Regions from separate parts of the Cupriavidus sp. SK-3 genome, predicted to be linked through region 1. Evidence: riboswitches for the same ligand, from Rfam matches in the RefSeq annotation. Region 1 holds a riboswitch; the other holds the start of a gene.

Evidence for each region. A riboswitch is a leader RNA that binds a small molecule or an ion and turns the genes downstream of it on or off. The one in region 1 is predicted to bind glycine.
Region 2: another riboswitch for glycine. It lies ahead of gcvT (glycine cleavage system aminomethyltransferase GcvT); the one in region 1 lies ahead of CF70_RS25895 (D-amino acid dehydrogenase).

What each region holds. Positions count from the first base shown of each region.
Region 1 is NZ_JFJV02000246.1:10,704-16,996, reverse strand. Features, by position in the region: gene CF70_RS25900 (LysR substrate-binding domain-containing protein) at 139-1,062, opposite strand; gene CF70_RS25895 (D-amino acid dehydrogenase) at 1,160-2,482, opposite strand; glycine riboswitch at 2,531-2,657, opposite strand; gene CF70_RS35300 (Bug family tripartite tricarboxylate transporter substrate binding protein) at 2,908-3,465, shown strand; gene CF70_RS25885 (GNAT family N-acetyltransferase) at 4,236-4,679, opposite strand; gene CF70_RS25880 (cytochrome b/b6 domain-containing protein) at 4,994-5,530, opposite strand; gene CF70_RS25875 (PepSY domain-containing protein) at 5,554-5,820, opposite strand; gene hfq (RNA chaperone Hfq) at 6,112-6,293, shown strand, end outside.
Region 2 is NZ_JFJV02000264.1:41,948-48,240, forward strand. Features, by position in the region: gene gcvP (aminomethyl-transferring glycine dehydrogenase) at 1-1,643, opposite strand, end outside; gene gcvH (glycine cleavage system protein GcvH) at 1,745-2,125, opposite strand; gene gcvT (glycine cleavage system aminomethyltransferase GcvT) at 2,236-3,363, opposite strand; glycine riboswitch at 3,463-3,602, opposite strand; glycine riboswitch at 3,624-3,711, opposite strand; gene CF70_RS28260 (UvrD-helicase domain-containing protein) at 3,946-6,039, shown strand; gene CF70_RS28265 (protocatechuate 3,4-dioxygenase) at 6,288-6,293, opposite strand, start outside.

The sequences.
Region 1 (6,293 bases):
ATAGGCGGGAATAGGCGGGAACAAGCGGGCATGGGCGCCAGCCATCGGGAATGGCGGGCGATGCTCAAAGCGGGGGGGGAGGGGTGCCGCGTAAGTCGGCGGCCGCGCGTCCATGCAACGGCGCAGGCGCAGGCCAGTTCAGGGGGCGGCCGCGCCGCCCGGTGCCGGGGAGTCGCCGGAAAGCGCTTCCAGCATGGCATCGTGCAGGCGAGCCGCGGCCCAGGTCAGTACGTGCCGGTCGCGCGTGACCAGGGAGATGGTGCGCTCGGGCACCGGCTCTTCCACCTCGATGAAGTCCATATTGTCCGTAACGAACTTGCTGCCGCGCGATTCGCTGGAAAGCAGGATCAGGGTATCCGCCTTCCAGCATAGTTCCAGCGCCAGCCCCATGGAGGTGCACTCGATTACCCGCGCGGGAGGCGCCAGGTCATTGCCCGCGAACAATTGATGAAAAGGCGAGCTGGTGTCGGAGAGCGGGTCCAGCACCAGCCAGTCAGCCTGCTGCAGCACGCGCACCGACCGGGCCGCGCGCAGCGGATGCCCGCGCCGCGCGGCAATGATGGTCGGCAGGCGGCAGGCCTGGGTGCAATCCAATCCGCGGTCCGCCGGCAGCAGTTGGGACGTCACCGCAAAGTCCATGGTGCCCTCGCGCAGGTGCTCCAGCAACTGCGTCGGCCGCATCTCCTGCACGCGCAGGCGGGCGTTGGGAAACTCGCGCCGGAAGGTACTCAGGCAGGCCGCCATCGGCCGCATCACCGCCGTGACCGGCGTGACGCCAACCGTGATCTCGCTGACCACGCTGCCCATCATGTCTTCCAGGTCCTCCCGCGCGCGCCGCACGTTCTCGCTGATCAGCCGGGCATGCGTGACCAGCCGCTGGCCATGGGGGGTGAGCCGCACGCCCTTGCTGGAACGCACGAACAAGGTGGCGCCGACGCTGCTCTCCAGTTCCTTGATGGCCTTGCTCAGCGCGGGCTGCGTCAGGTGAAGGAGGCGCGAGGCTTCCTGGATGCTGCCGGTGTCGGCGATGGCGGCCAGGGCGCGCAACTGGTTAAGCTTCATGGGGAGCCTGCGGAGTCGTGGACGCACATGGTAAAGGCAAAGCGCCCGGCGCAGATGGCCGGGCGCAGGGCGCGGTAATGCGCGCCGCAGTTCGCGCTCAGTGGGCCGTTGCGCTGGCGGGGTTTGCCGCCATGGCAAGCGCGCGTGGACCCTTGTGCGCCGGCAGCTCGCCACTGAAGGCAAAGTCCACTTCCGGCACATAACCGCTGATGATGTCGGCAATGGCGCGGCCCGAGCCGCAGCCGTGCGTCCAGCCCAGCGTGCCGTGGCCGGTGTTGAGGTAGAGGCCGTCGATCCCGCTGGCACCGATATACGGCACGTTGCCCGGCGTGGCGGGGCGCAGGCCCGTCCAGAAGCGCGCCAGCTCGGGACGGCTCATGCCTGGGAACACGTCCAGCGTCCGTTTGACGATGGCGTCGCAGCGCACCGGGTTCAGGTCCATCGCATAGCCGTTGAGCTCGGCGGTGCCTGCCACGCGCAGGCGGTCGCCAAAGCGCGAGAACACCAGCTTGTACTCGTCATCGGTCAGGCTCACGCTGGGCGCGCGCGCGGGGTCGAGTACCGGCAGCGTCACCGAGTAGCCCTTGGCCGGATAGATATCCAGCTTCACCCCCAGCGGGCGCGCCAGCATCGGGCTGAAGCTGCCCAGCGCAAGCACATAGGCATCGGCGCTTTCGATCTGGTAGCCGCCGGTTTCATCGGCGATCTCCACGCCGCGCATCCTGCCGCCATCGGCGTGCAGGCGCTGCACACGCACGCCGTAGCGGAAACGCACACCAAGCGCCTCGCACTTGGCCGCCAGCTCGGTGGTGAAGCGGTGCACGTCGCCGGATTCGTCCTCGCTGGTATAGGTGGCGCCAGCCAGGCGCGGCGCGATATTGGACAGCGCCGGTTCCAGGCGTACGACTTCGTCCGGCCCGATCACGCGGCGCTCGCAGCCCAGTTCGCGCATGATGCGCGCCGGCTCGATGGCCGCGTCGAACTCCTTCTGGCTGGTGTAGAAATGCAGGATGCCGCGCGTCAGGTGGTCGTACTCGATGCCGGTTTCCTCGCGCAGGGCCTGCAGGCTGGCGCGGCTGTATGTGCCTAGGTTGAGCAACTGGATCATATTGTGGGTGGAGCGCTTAGCCGTGCACTCGCGCAGGAACTTCAGGCCCCACGACCATTGCGCCGGGTCGGCGCGCAGGCGGAACAGCAGGGGCGCATCCTCCCGGCCCAGCCAGCGCAGCATCTTCAGCGGAGCGGCCGGGTTGGCCCACGGCTCGGCATGGCTGACCGAGATCTGGCCGCCGTTGCCAAAACTGGTTTCCCGGGCGGCGCCCGCGTTGCGCTCCAGCACCACCACTTCATGCCCGGCCTTGGCCAGGTACCACGCAGAAGCGACGCCGATCACGCCGGCTCCCATCACGATGACTTTCATTCTTCAGGCTCCGGACAGCAAAAAGGGGCAGACAGGCAATCTGGCCTGTCTGCCCCCACTGTCCTTTTGCCTGAGAGATTCGCCGCACCCACCACGGGTGCCGGCTTGCCCCTTCGGCGGCCGCATGCCGCGCCACGCTTGGTGGTCCGGTCCGGCGCTCTCCAGTTTTATCGGTTTCCAGTCTTCTGCACCTGAGCGTTTCAGGGGTACGCCTTCGGTAGAAGCGCCCGACCTGCTATGGCGGGGGGCGCCTCGTTCTCCTGGAAGCCGCACCATAGCACGCGTGGCCGGGAGACTGCAAGGGCGAGGTAGTGGGCGTCGGGCCCGCCCCACCGATGTAGCAGCGTTTGCAGCATCGCCTTCTGGCGTCGCCGATTCTTTAACGTTTGCACAATGAAGCGGAAAGGTCCACGTCGGGTCGCAGCGTGACCTGCGGATACACGTTGTACCTGGCAACTAGCTCGACCAACGCGGCGAGTGCCCACCTATGTAAGAGGACGGGCTTCGAACCCATCAAGGATTTCACCACGGTCGCGTCCGTGGCTGCCATCCCCAGCATTCTGCTTGTGCCTGCGGTATCGCCATTCAAGTCGCCGAAAGACATCGTCAATGCTGCCAAAGCAAAACCAGGAAAGCTCTCCTATGGTTCGGGCGGCATTGGAGCATCGGCTCACTTGGCAGGTGAACTGTTCAAGTCCATTGCCGGCATCGACGTCATCCACGTGCCCTACAAAGGTAGTGGCCCAGCCATCTCTGATGTCATGGCCGGACAGCTCTCATATATGTTCGACACCGGGGCCGTCCCATACATCCGAGGTGGAAAAGTCCGCGCTATCGCGGTCGCTGCGGAGAGGCGTCTTCGATTGTTCCCCGAGGCCGCGACCTTCACCGAACGCGGCATCAAGGGTATGCAGATGAGCGCGTGGTATGGCCTCGCGGCACCATCGCTTACTGCCCGGGCGACGACAAAGAAAGCGAACTGACTCAGCTCCAGTCGGTCAGCGCCAGAACGTCAGCGCCCCTGTCGAGAATCGCGGCCCGCTGGAGCAAGTCGCCAGGTTCACAGAGCGCAACACAAGTGCCGGCCAGGGTCATCCTTGCCTGAGCAGTTGCTCGCAGGCTTGCCGCTTCCTGGCGCAGGGCCTTGATGCCGGCCGAGACGGTCCAGCGAGTCCTTCTCCCACTGCCAGCGCCGGGTAGCGACGCGTCGTTCGTGGCCATGGGAGAAGCGAGAGCTTGATGCATATTGACCTTGAAATATTGCTATGCCTCGTTTCGCTTGGCGGTATCTCGCGAACGGGCGTTCATTTTTTGTTTTGGCAAACATGCCAGAGTCTTGCTGGCCGGTAGCGGCGGTGAACTCGCCGATGGCGCTGCAAATAACCGCTCGCGTATTTAACTGGACCTAGATGACAATTTGGAGTCAGGTGAGTGCCGAGAAAGACGGATATCAGTGGGGCGCGGGTTAACCTTAACGCTGTGTCATGGCGACTTGCCGACCACCTGCCATGCCATGGGTGGTGAGGGTCACAATGGCCAAGAGATAAGCTGGAAAAATCTGTTTAATTCTCAGATTAAGAATTATTCATTCTGCATGGGCTGGCGATAGAGTCCTGCTGCCACCGTGTCACCAGTTTCCGGTGACGTGGGTCTTTTTGTGCACGAACGTGCACTGGATTTCTTCTGGCGGCAAGCGCTTACAGGGCCATTAAGCGAGGCAAGGGCGTTCACGCGTCAGGCGCGCTTCGCATGCCTACTTGAGCTCACAGTGCATGCATAGCGCTGAGCTTTGTGCAGCATTGCGGAACTCCCGTGAGGCCTGGACTTCTGACGGCGCTTTATCGAAAGGGATGTGGCAGAAACCCCAGCGCGCGAAATAGGCGGGAGCCGATGCGGACAAGAGAAAAGCATGTCGGAGTTCAGTGCCGCGGGCGCGCACGAGAAGCTTTTCTACGAGGCGGCTCGCGACACCCCTATCTCGATAGCCGGACTCCACTGCCACGGACCGGATGATAATTGAGTGTCCACGGCGCTCCGCTGCAGCACAGCCAACGATACGACCGTCGCAAAGCGCAATCTGAAAGCTGTCGAGAATCTCCGTTACGTCCTCCGTGGCGAGGCCGCATCTTGCCAGCAACGAAGTCATCGGCTCGATGTCGACTTGGGACGCCGAACGGAGATAGACGTGGGTAAGCATGAAACAGTCTCCGGTCAGTGCTCGATGAGGCTGCCGGGCAGCTCTGGCACTTTGTTGATGCCGCGTGTCAGCACCCACTGCTGATACGAAGCAACTAGTTGCGGGATGCTACCAGCTTGAACGTTCTCGTGACAAGCCCGAGGAAACTCCAATTTGTATCACTGTGTGATATATGCGTTGTCGGCGCGCGCAGACAGGAGGCTGGCAGAATTGCCGCTCTCCTGGAAGCCGCGCATTGGTGCTGGCTAAGCCGAATCGCAATGGCTGGCGGGAGACCCGTATCGGGACAATGCTCGCATGCTGCCGCGGCACCTTCAAGTGCCGCCATCGCGCCGCTTGTTTCCGGTCAGCATGGCGGCGATGAGATTCTCCTTGTGAGCCATGCTCATCGCGACGGCGGCAATGAGGTGTATGACGATCAGCACCATCAGGGCGTCCGCCAGCAACTCATGCACGTCCTTCGGTCCATCCTCGCCCCAGAAGGCGTCCAGCCTCGACATCCAGCCCGTCACGGCGAGCGCGATGATGATGGCCCACATGGTGATCATCATCATCGCGCCGAGCGGCGTGTGGCTCAGATACCGGGGCGGGCGGTGTGCAATCAGTGCCTTGAGGTAGGCCAGGAGGCGGGAGGGCGTGGGCAGCCACGCGGAAAACCTGGCAGGCTCGCTGCCGATGAAACCCCACAGGATCCGGAACAGCACCAGTCCGGCGGCAACATAGCCGACGGCGCGGTGTGACGGGCCGCCGGAGTCCTCGACCAAGTCCCGCAGCACAAGCGCAGCCACGCTCCAGTGCGTCAGGCGCACGGCAATATCCCAAACGCGAATCGACGCAGCGCCGGTCATCATGGCGTGCCCGTCCGAGACTGCCGTTACTTCTCGATTTCCGATTTCACGACATCGAGGGTCTTGGTGTCATAGTAGATCTCGGCCTTCTTGCCTTCCTTCGTCGTGCCGTAGATCTCGTAGCAGTTTCCGTCCACCTTGAACTTCTTGATGGTGTAGCCCTGCGCTTCGATCCTGGCCCTGGCGTCGGCTTCCTTCATCCATTCGGCCTTGGGATGGGCGGCGCACTTGGCACCAGCGATTGCTCCCGTTGAGAACACGCCAGCGAGCAGGAACAGGCAAATACGCTGCATGGAAAGCCTCCGCTTAGTCATATGTGACAGCGAAGCATAGACAAACAGGTAACGATTCGCAATACGGATTTGCCCCTGCCGCCGCGCGGGCAGCGTATCGGTTTCAGGGGGACTGATCGGCTTGCGCTAGAATGGCTAATGCAGGCCAGGATGGCGCGGCGCCATTCCGGCGTGCGCGGCACATGGCGCATGTGCGTGCAAGCACCGATGTGGTGCGCCGGCGCCGGCCAGGCAACGCCGCAGTAGCCCAAGTTTCCCGCAGCGCTTCGCCTGCCCCATTTTTGAATTCACATGCAGCTCGACGATACCAACCCGCAAAACTCCTTCCTGAACACAACGCGCAAAGAGCGCAAGCGTGTGCAGGTGTACCTGGTCAGCGGCATCCGGCTCGTCGGCTCGATCGAGTCATTCGACGCCTTCGTGGTGATGCTGAGCACGCCTGGCGGCATGCAGACCATCTACAAGCGAGCCAT
Region 2 (6,293 bases), on a different contig from region 1:
GCGAACGGGTGCACCTTGCTGAACTCGGGCCACGTCACCGGGATCATCTCGCTGGTGGCGTTGAGCTTCATGGTGCACGAGCCCAGCGGGATCATGGTGCGGTCCAGCGCCAGGTCCTTGTCGGCCAGCATGCGCAGGTAGCGCAGCATCTCGTGCTCGGCGTGATGCGTGTTGAACACCGGATGGGTCAGGTAGGCGCTCTGGCGCGCCAGGCCGGCCGGGTAGGCGTCCTGCGCGGCGGCTTCCAGCGCGTCGAAATCGGGCACCGGCTTGCCGTGGGCGAAGATTTCCAGCAGGGTGACCACGTCTTCACGCGAGGTGGTTTCGTCCAGCGAGATGCCGATGCGGGCGGCGCCGGCGTGGCGCAGGTTGATGCCGCGGGCGGTTGCCGATGCGTGCAGGGCTTCGGTGTTGAAGCCGGTTTCCAGGGTCAGCGTGTCGAAATAGGCGGCGTTGGTGCGCGCATAGCCGAGCTGCTGCAGGCCGCCGGCCAGCGTGGCGGTCAGGCGGTGCACGCGCTGCGCGATGCGCTTGAGGCCTTGCGGGCCGTGGTACACGGCGTACATCGAGGCCATCACGGCCAGCAGGACCTGCGCCGTGCAGATGTTCGAGGTGGCCTTCTCGCGGCGGATATGCTGCTCGCGCGTCTGCAGGGCCAGGCGATAGGCCTTGTTGCCTTGCGCGTCGATCGTCACGCCAACCAGGCGGCCGGGCATGGAGCGCTTGAAGGCATCCTTGACCGCCATATAGCCGGCGTGCGGGCCGCCGAAACCCAGCGGCACGCCAAAGCGCTGCGAGTTGCCCACCGCCACGTCGGCGCCCCATTCGCCGGGCGCGGCGATCAGGGTCAGCGCCAGCAGGTCGGCGGCAGCCACCACCAGGCCGCCGGCGGCGTGCACGGCATCGGCGATGGCGCGGTAGTCGGCGACCTCGCCATTGACGCCGGGGTACTGCAGCAGCACGCCGAAGGCATGGGCGCCGGCGGCTTCCGAAGCGGGGCCGACCTTGACCTCGATGCCCAGCGGCAGGGCGCGGGTGCGTACCACTTCCAGCGTTTGCGGCAGCACGTCGTCGGCCACGTAGAAGGTATTGGAAGCGTGCTTGTTGACGCGCTGCAGCAGCGTCATGGCCTCGGCGGCCGCGGTGCCTTCGTCCAGCATGGACGCGTTGGCGATGTCCAGCCCGGTCAGGTCGGTCACCATCTGCTGGAAGTTCAGCATGGCTTCCAGGCGGCCTTGCGAGATCTCGGGCTGGTAGGGCGTGTAGGCGGTGTACCAGGCCGGGTTCTCGAAGATATTGCGCAGGATCACGCCCGGCGTCAGGGTGTTGTAGTAACCCTGGCCGATAAAGCTCTTGAGTACCTTGTTCTTGTTCGCCAGCCCGCGCAGCCTGGCCAGCGCCGCTTCCTCGGTCAGCGGCTCGGTGAACTCGCCCAGCGGCATGCCGTCGCGGCGGCGGATGGCGGCGGGGATGACGGCGTCGATCAGCGCGGCGCGGCTGTCATAGCCTAGCACCTTGAGCATGTGTTGTTGCTCGGCGGCGTCGGGGCCGATATGGCGGGAGGCGAAGGCGTCGCGCGCCTCCAGTTCGGCCAGCGTGGGCCGGGCAACTTGGGCGGCAGTCATGGGCAGGGGAGCGTTCATGGCAAGAATCTCGTGGGAGCGGTGCGGCGGGTGGTCGGCCCGGTGCGCGTCGCGGCAGTCTTTGTCCGTCATTCCCGTGGCGCGGGAATGACGATCTGGCATCAGGCGCCGACGTTGGCCTTGTAGGCGTCGGCCGACATCAGGCCGTTCACGTCGTCGCTGTTGGCCGGCTTGAGCTTGAACAGCCAGGCGTCGAAGGCGTCGGCATTGACGCTCTCGGGCGCGGCGGCGGCGGCATCGTTGACGGCGATCACTTCGCCGGCCACCGGGGCGTAGATGTCGGACGCGGCCTTGACCGATTCCACCACGGCCAGCGCATCGCCGGCACCGACGGACTTGCCCACTTCCGGCAGTTCCAGGAAGACGATGTCGCCCAGCGCGTCCTGCGCGTGGTCGGTGATGCCGATGGTCAGCGTGCCGTCGGCTTCGACGCGCACCCATTCATGGGACTCGGTGTATTTCAGGTCGGCGGGGAAATTCATGGGATTGCTCCAGATTCAATTTGTTATTCAGCGCCAGCCGGGCGGAGGTTCCGATACACGATGATCGATGGGTAACCGCCGGCTGGCGCGCTGTGACCGGGTGCGAGCGTTCAGCTCACGAGTGCCTTGCCATTACGCACAAACGGCAGTTTAACCACAGTCGCGGCGAGTTTGCGGTCGCGGATCTCGACCTGAACCTCGGCGCCGATGGCAACGTCGCGCGGCAGGCGGGCAAAAGCGATGGATTGGGACAGCGAGGGGCTGAAGGTGCCGCTGGTGATCTCGCCGTCGCCGGCGGGGGTGATCACCTTCTGGTGGGCGCGCAGCACGCCGCCTTTTTCGCGCAGGATCAGCCCGACGAACTGCTGGGTCTGGCCGCCGGCGACCAGCGCCGCCTTGCCGGTGAAATCGCGTTCGCTTTGCAGGTCCACGGTCCAGGCCAGGCCCGCGTTGAGCGGCGAGGTATGGATATCCATGTCCTGGCCGTACAGGTTCATGCCGGCTTCCAGGCGCAGCGTGTCGCGCGCGCCCAGGCCGGCCGGGCGCACGCCGGCGGCGATCAGCTTTTCCCACAGGCCGGCCACGTTCTCTGCCGGCACCACCAGTTCGAAACCGTCTTCGCCGGTATAACCGGTGCGCGCCACCATGACTTCGCCGAGCGCGGGATCCTGCACCACCACGGCGTTGAACGGCTTCAGGGCTTCGCTGGGTTGCGTCGAGGGAAAGGCGCTCCACACCTTGGCGCGGGCGTTCGGGCCCTGCACAGCGACGATGGCCAGCGGGGCCACGCCGTCGGGCGCGTTGTCGTGGCGGCGCGGCGTGATGCTCACGCCGCTATTGGTGGCCGCGTTGCGTGCGGCGATCCATTTGATATCGGCGTTGGCGGTGCCGGCGTTCACCACCAGGCGGAAGTGATCCTCGGCGAAGAAGTAGACGATCAGGTCGTCGATGACGCCGCCCTTTTCGTCGAGCATGCAGGCGTACAGCGCCTTGCCCGGCGTTTGCAGCTTGTCCACATTGTTGGCCAGCAGGCCGCGCAGGAAGGCACGCACATGCTCGCCATTGAGATCGACCACGCACATGTGGGAGACGTCGAACATGCCGGCGTCCGTGCGCACGGCGTGGTGTTCCTCGATCTGGGAGCCGTAGTTGACCGGCATGTCCCAGCCGCCGAAGTCGACCATGCGGGCGCCGATGGCGCGGTGGATAGCGTTGAGGGGCGTGGCCTGGAGCGTCATGGAATCCTCGGGGGAAGGCTAATCTCGGTTCGAAAACGAAAAAAGGGCCATCCGCCGCAGGATTCGGCGCGCAATAGCGCTGCCAAATCCGCTGCGGCGGATGACCCCTCTGTCCTCGATACCTGAGAGATTACAAGGCGGCCCCGGCTAAACCAGGACCCAGGCCTTGCGCGCCCCTTCGGTGGGCACGCTCACCATTGATTCAGCAATGGCGGGTGCCGCTCTCCAGAGTACGGCGTGCATCGTGTGCATGTTGCAAGCCGATCCGACCAGTCCATGGTGCCTGAGAGTTTTCGGGTGATACCCCTTCGGCGGCGCAAGATCTGCGCGCTCTCCCGGTCGGATGGCGCGACTCTACAGCCAGCCTCGGGGGCTTGTCAACGCGGGCGATTGCCGGGCTGGCCCGGAGGGCGGGGCGGCCTGCGGGCATGTTAACATCTGCGGCTCCGATGGCTTTTCCTGTGCCGCAGGCTTCACTCGTGGCCGCGCATGTGCTGCCCATGTACTGCCCATGTGCCGCGCGGAGCCTCGCGCCCGCCCTTGCCGGCCATCCCGCCACCCAGCCTCACCACCAGCCCTCGCATGACCCACGGACTTAATCCTGCCCAATCCGAAGCCGTTCGCTACCTCGATGGCCCCTGCCTGGTCCTGGCCGGCGCCGGTTCGGGCAAGACCCGGGTGATCACGCAGAAGATCGCCCACCTGATCGAGGACAAGGGCTTCCAGCCCAAGCACATCGCCGCGGTGACCTTTACCAACAAGGCCGCCAAGGAGATGCAGGAGCGTATCGCCAAGCTGATGGAAGGCAAGACCACGCGCGAGGGCAAGCGCATTCCGATCAAGCAGATCACCGTCAGCACCTTCCACTCGCTGGGCGTGCAGATCCTGCGCGCCGAGGCGGAGCACGTAGGCCTGAAGCCGCGCTTCTCCATCATGGATTCGGACGATTGCTTCGGCATGGTGCAGGAGCAGCTCGCCAGCACCGACAAGAAGCTGATCCGCAGCGTGCAGAGCACCATCTCGCTGTGGAAGAACGGCATGGTCGATCCCGAGACGGCCATCGCCCAGGCCGAAAACCCCGACGATCACCAGGCGGCGCTGATCTACCGCAACTACGTGGCCACGCTGCATGCCTACCAGGCAGTGGATTTCGACGACCTGATCCGCCTGCCGGCCGAGCTGTTCGCGCGCAACGAAGAGGTGCGCATGCGCTGGCAGAACCGGCTGCGCTACTTCCTGGTGGACGAATACCAGGACACCAACGCCTGCCAGTACCAGTTGCTCAAGCAACTCGCCGGCGGCTCGCACCTGCGCGCCCCGGCCTTTACGGCGGTGGGCGACGACGACCAGGCCATCTATGGCTGGCGCGGCGCCACGCTGGACAACCTGAAGCTGCTGCAGACCGATTTTCCCGACCTCAAGGTGGTCAAGCTGGAGCAGAACTACCGCTCCACAGTGCGCATCCTGGAAGCGGCCAACGCGGTCATCTCCAACAATCCCAAGCTGTTCGACAAGAAGTTGTGGAGCGAGCACGGCATGGGCGACCCCATCGCCATCAACCCGATGAACGATGAGGAGCACGAGGCGGAATCCGTGGTGTTCCGCCTGTCGGCGCACAAGTTCGAGCGGCGCGCGCAGTTCCGCGACTACGCCATCCTGTACCGCGGCAACCACCAGGCACGCCTGTTCGAGCAGATCCTGCGCCGCGAGCGCATTCCCTATGTGCTGTCGGGCGGGCAGAGCTTCTTCGACAAGGCCGAGATCAAGGACATTTGCGCCTACCTGCGCCTGATCGCCAACCCGGATGACGATCCCGCCTTCATCCGCGCCATCACCACGCCCAAACGTGGCGTGGGCAACACCACGCTGGAAGTGCTGGGCACCTTCGCCGGGCAGGCCAAGGTCTCGCTGTTCGAGGCGGCCATGATGGGCGGCATCGAGGGCAAGCTGCAGCCGCGCCAGCTGGAGCCGCTGCGCGTGTTCTGCGAGGCGATGGTGCGGCTGGCCGGGCGCGCGGCCAGCGATCCCGCTACCGAAGTGCTGGACGACCTGATGGAAGGCATCCACTACGAAGCCTACCTCTACGACATGTTCGACGAACGCCAGGCGCAGTCGCGCTGGACCAACACGCTGGAATTCCTCGACTGGCTCAAGCGCAAGGGCACCAAGCCCGAGGCCACGGGTGAAGGCGAAGCCACTGGCTTCGACACCGCCGACGGCTTTGGCGACGAAGGCAAGAACCTGCTGGAGCTGACGCAGACGGTGGCGCTGATGAGCATGCTTGAAGGCCGCGAGGAAGATCCCGACGCCGTGCGCCTGTCCACGCTGCACGCCTCCAAGGGACTGGAGTATCCGCACGTGTTCCTGGTCGGCGTGGAAGAGGGCATCCTGCCGCACTGCCGCGAAGACGAGGACATGACCGACGAGAAAATCGAGGAAGAGCGCCGCCTGATGTATGTGGGCATCACCCGCGCCCAGCGCAGCCTGCATATCAGCTGGTGCAAGAAGCGCAAGCGCGCGCGCGACACCTACTCGTGCCAGCCCTCGCGGTTTATCGGCGAGATGAAGCTGGAGGAAGCGCCCGAGATCAAGGACGAGACCCCGGCCATGAGTCCGAAAGACCGCCTGGCCGGACTCAAGGCGTTGCTGGGCACGCCCGGCAAGACCGCGGCGTAGCCAGCGCCGGACGTATAAAGCCCGAACCTACACAGCCGATACATTGCCCTACAAGCGGGACAAGACCCCGGCCTGATGCCTCATTACCATTGATCGTGCCTGGGCTGTCGTTCTGGTCCGGGCGCCGCACCGCTTCGTCCCTTCGGAGCGGGGTGGCCGGGCCGTGATGCCCGACTTCTTCCCTGTTACGCGCCTCCGTACTTTAGTGTCCGGGGGCGTTTTTTTGATGGGCAGGACCGGGGGCTGCCTCAGGT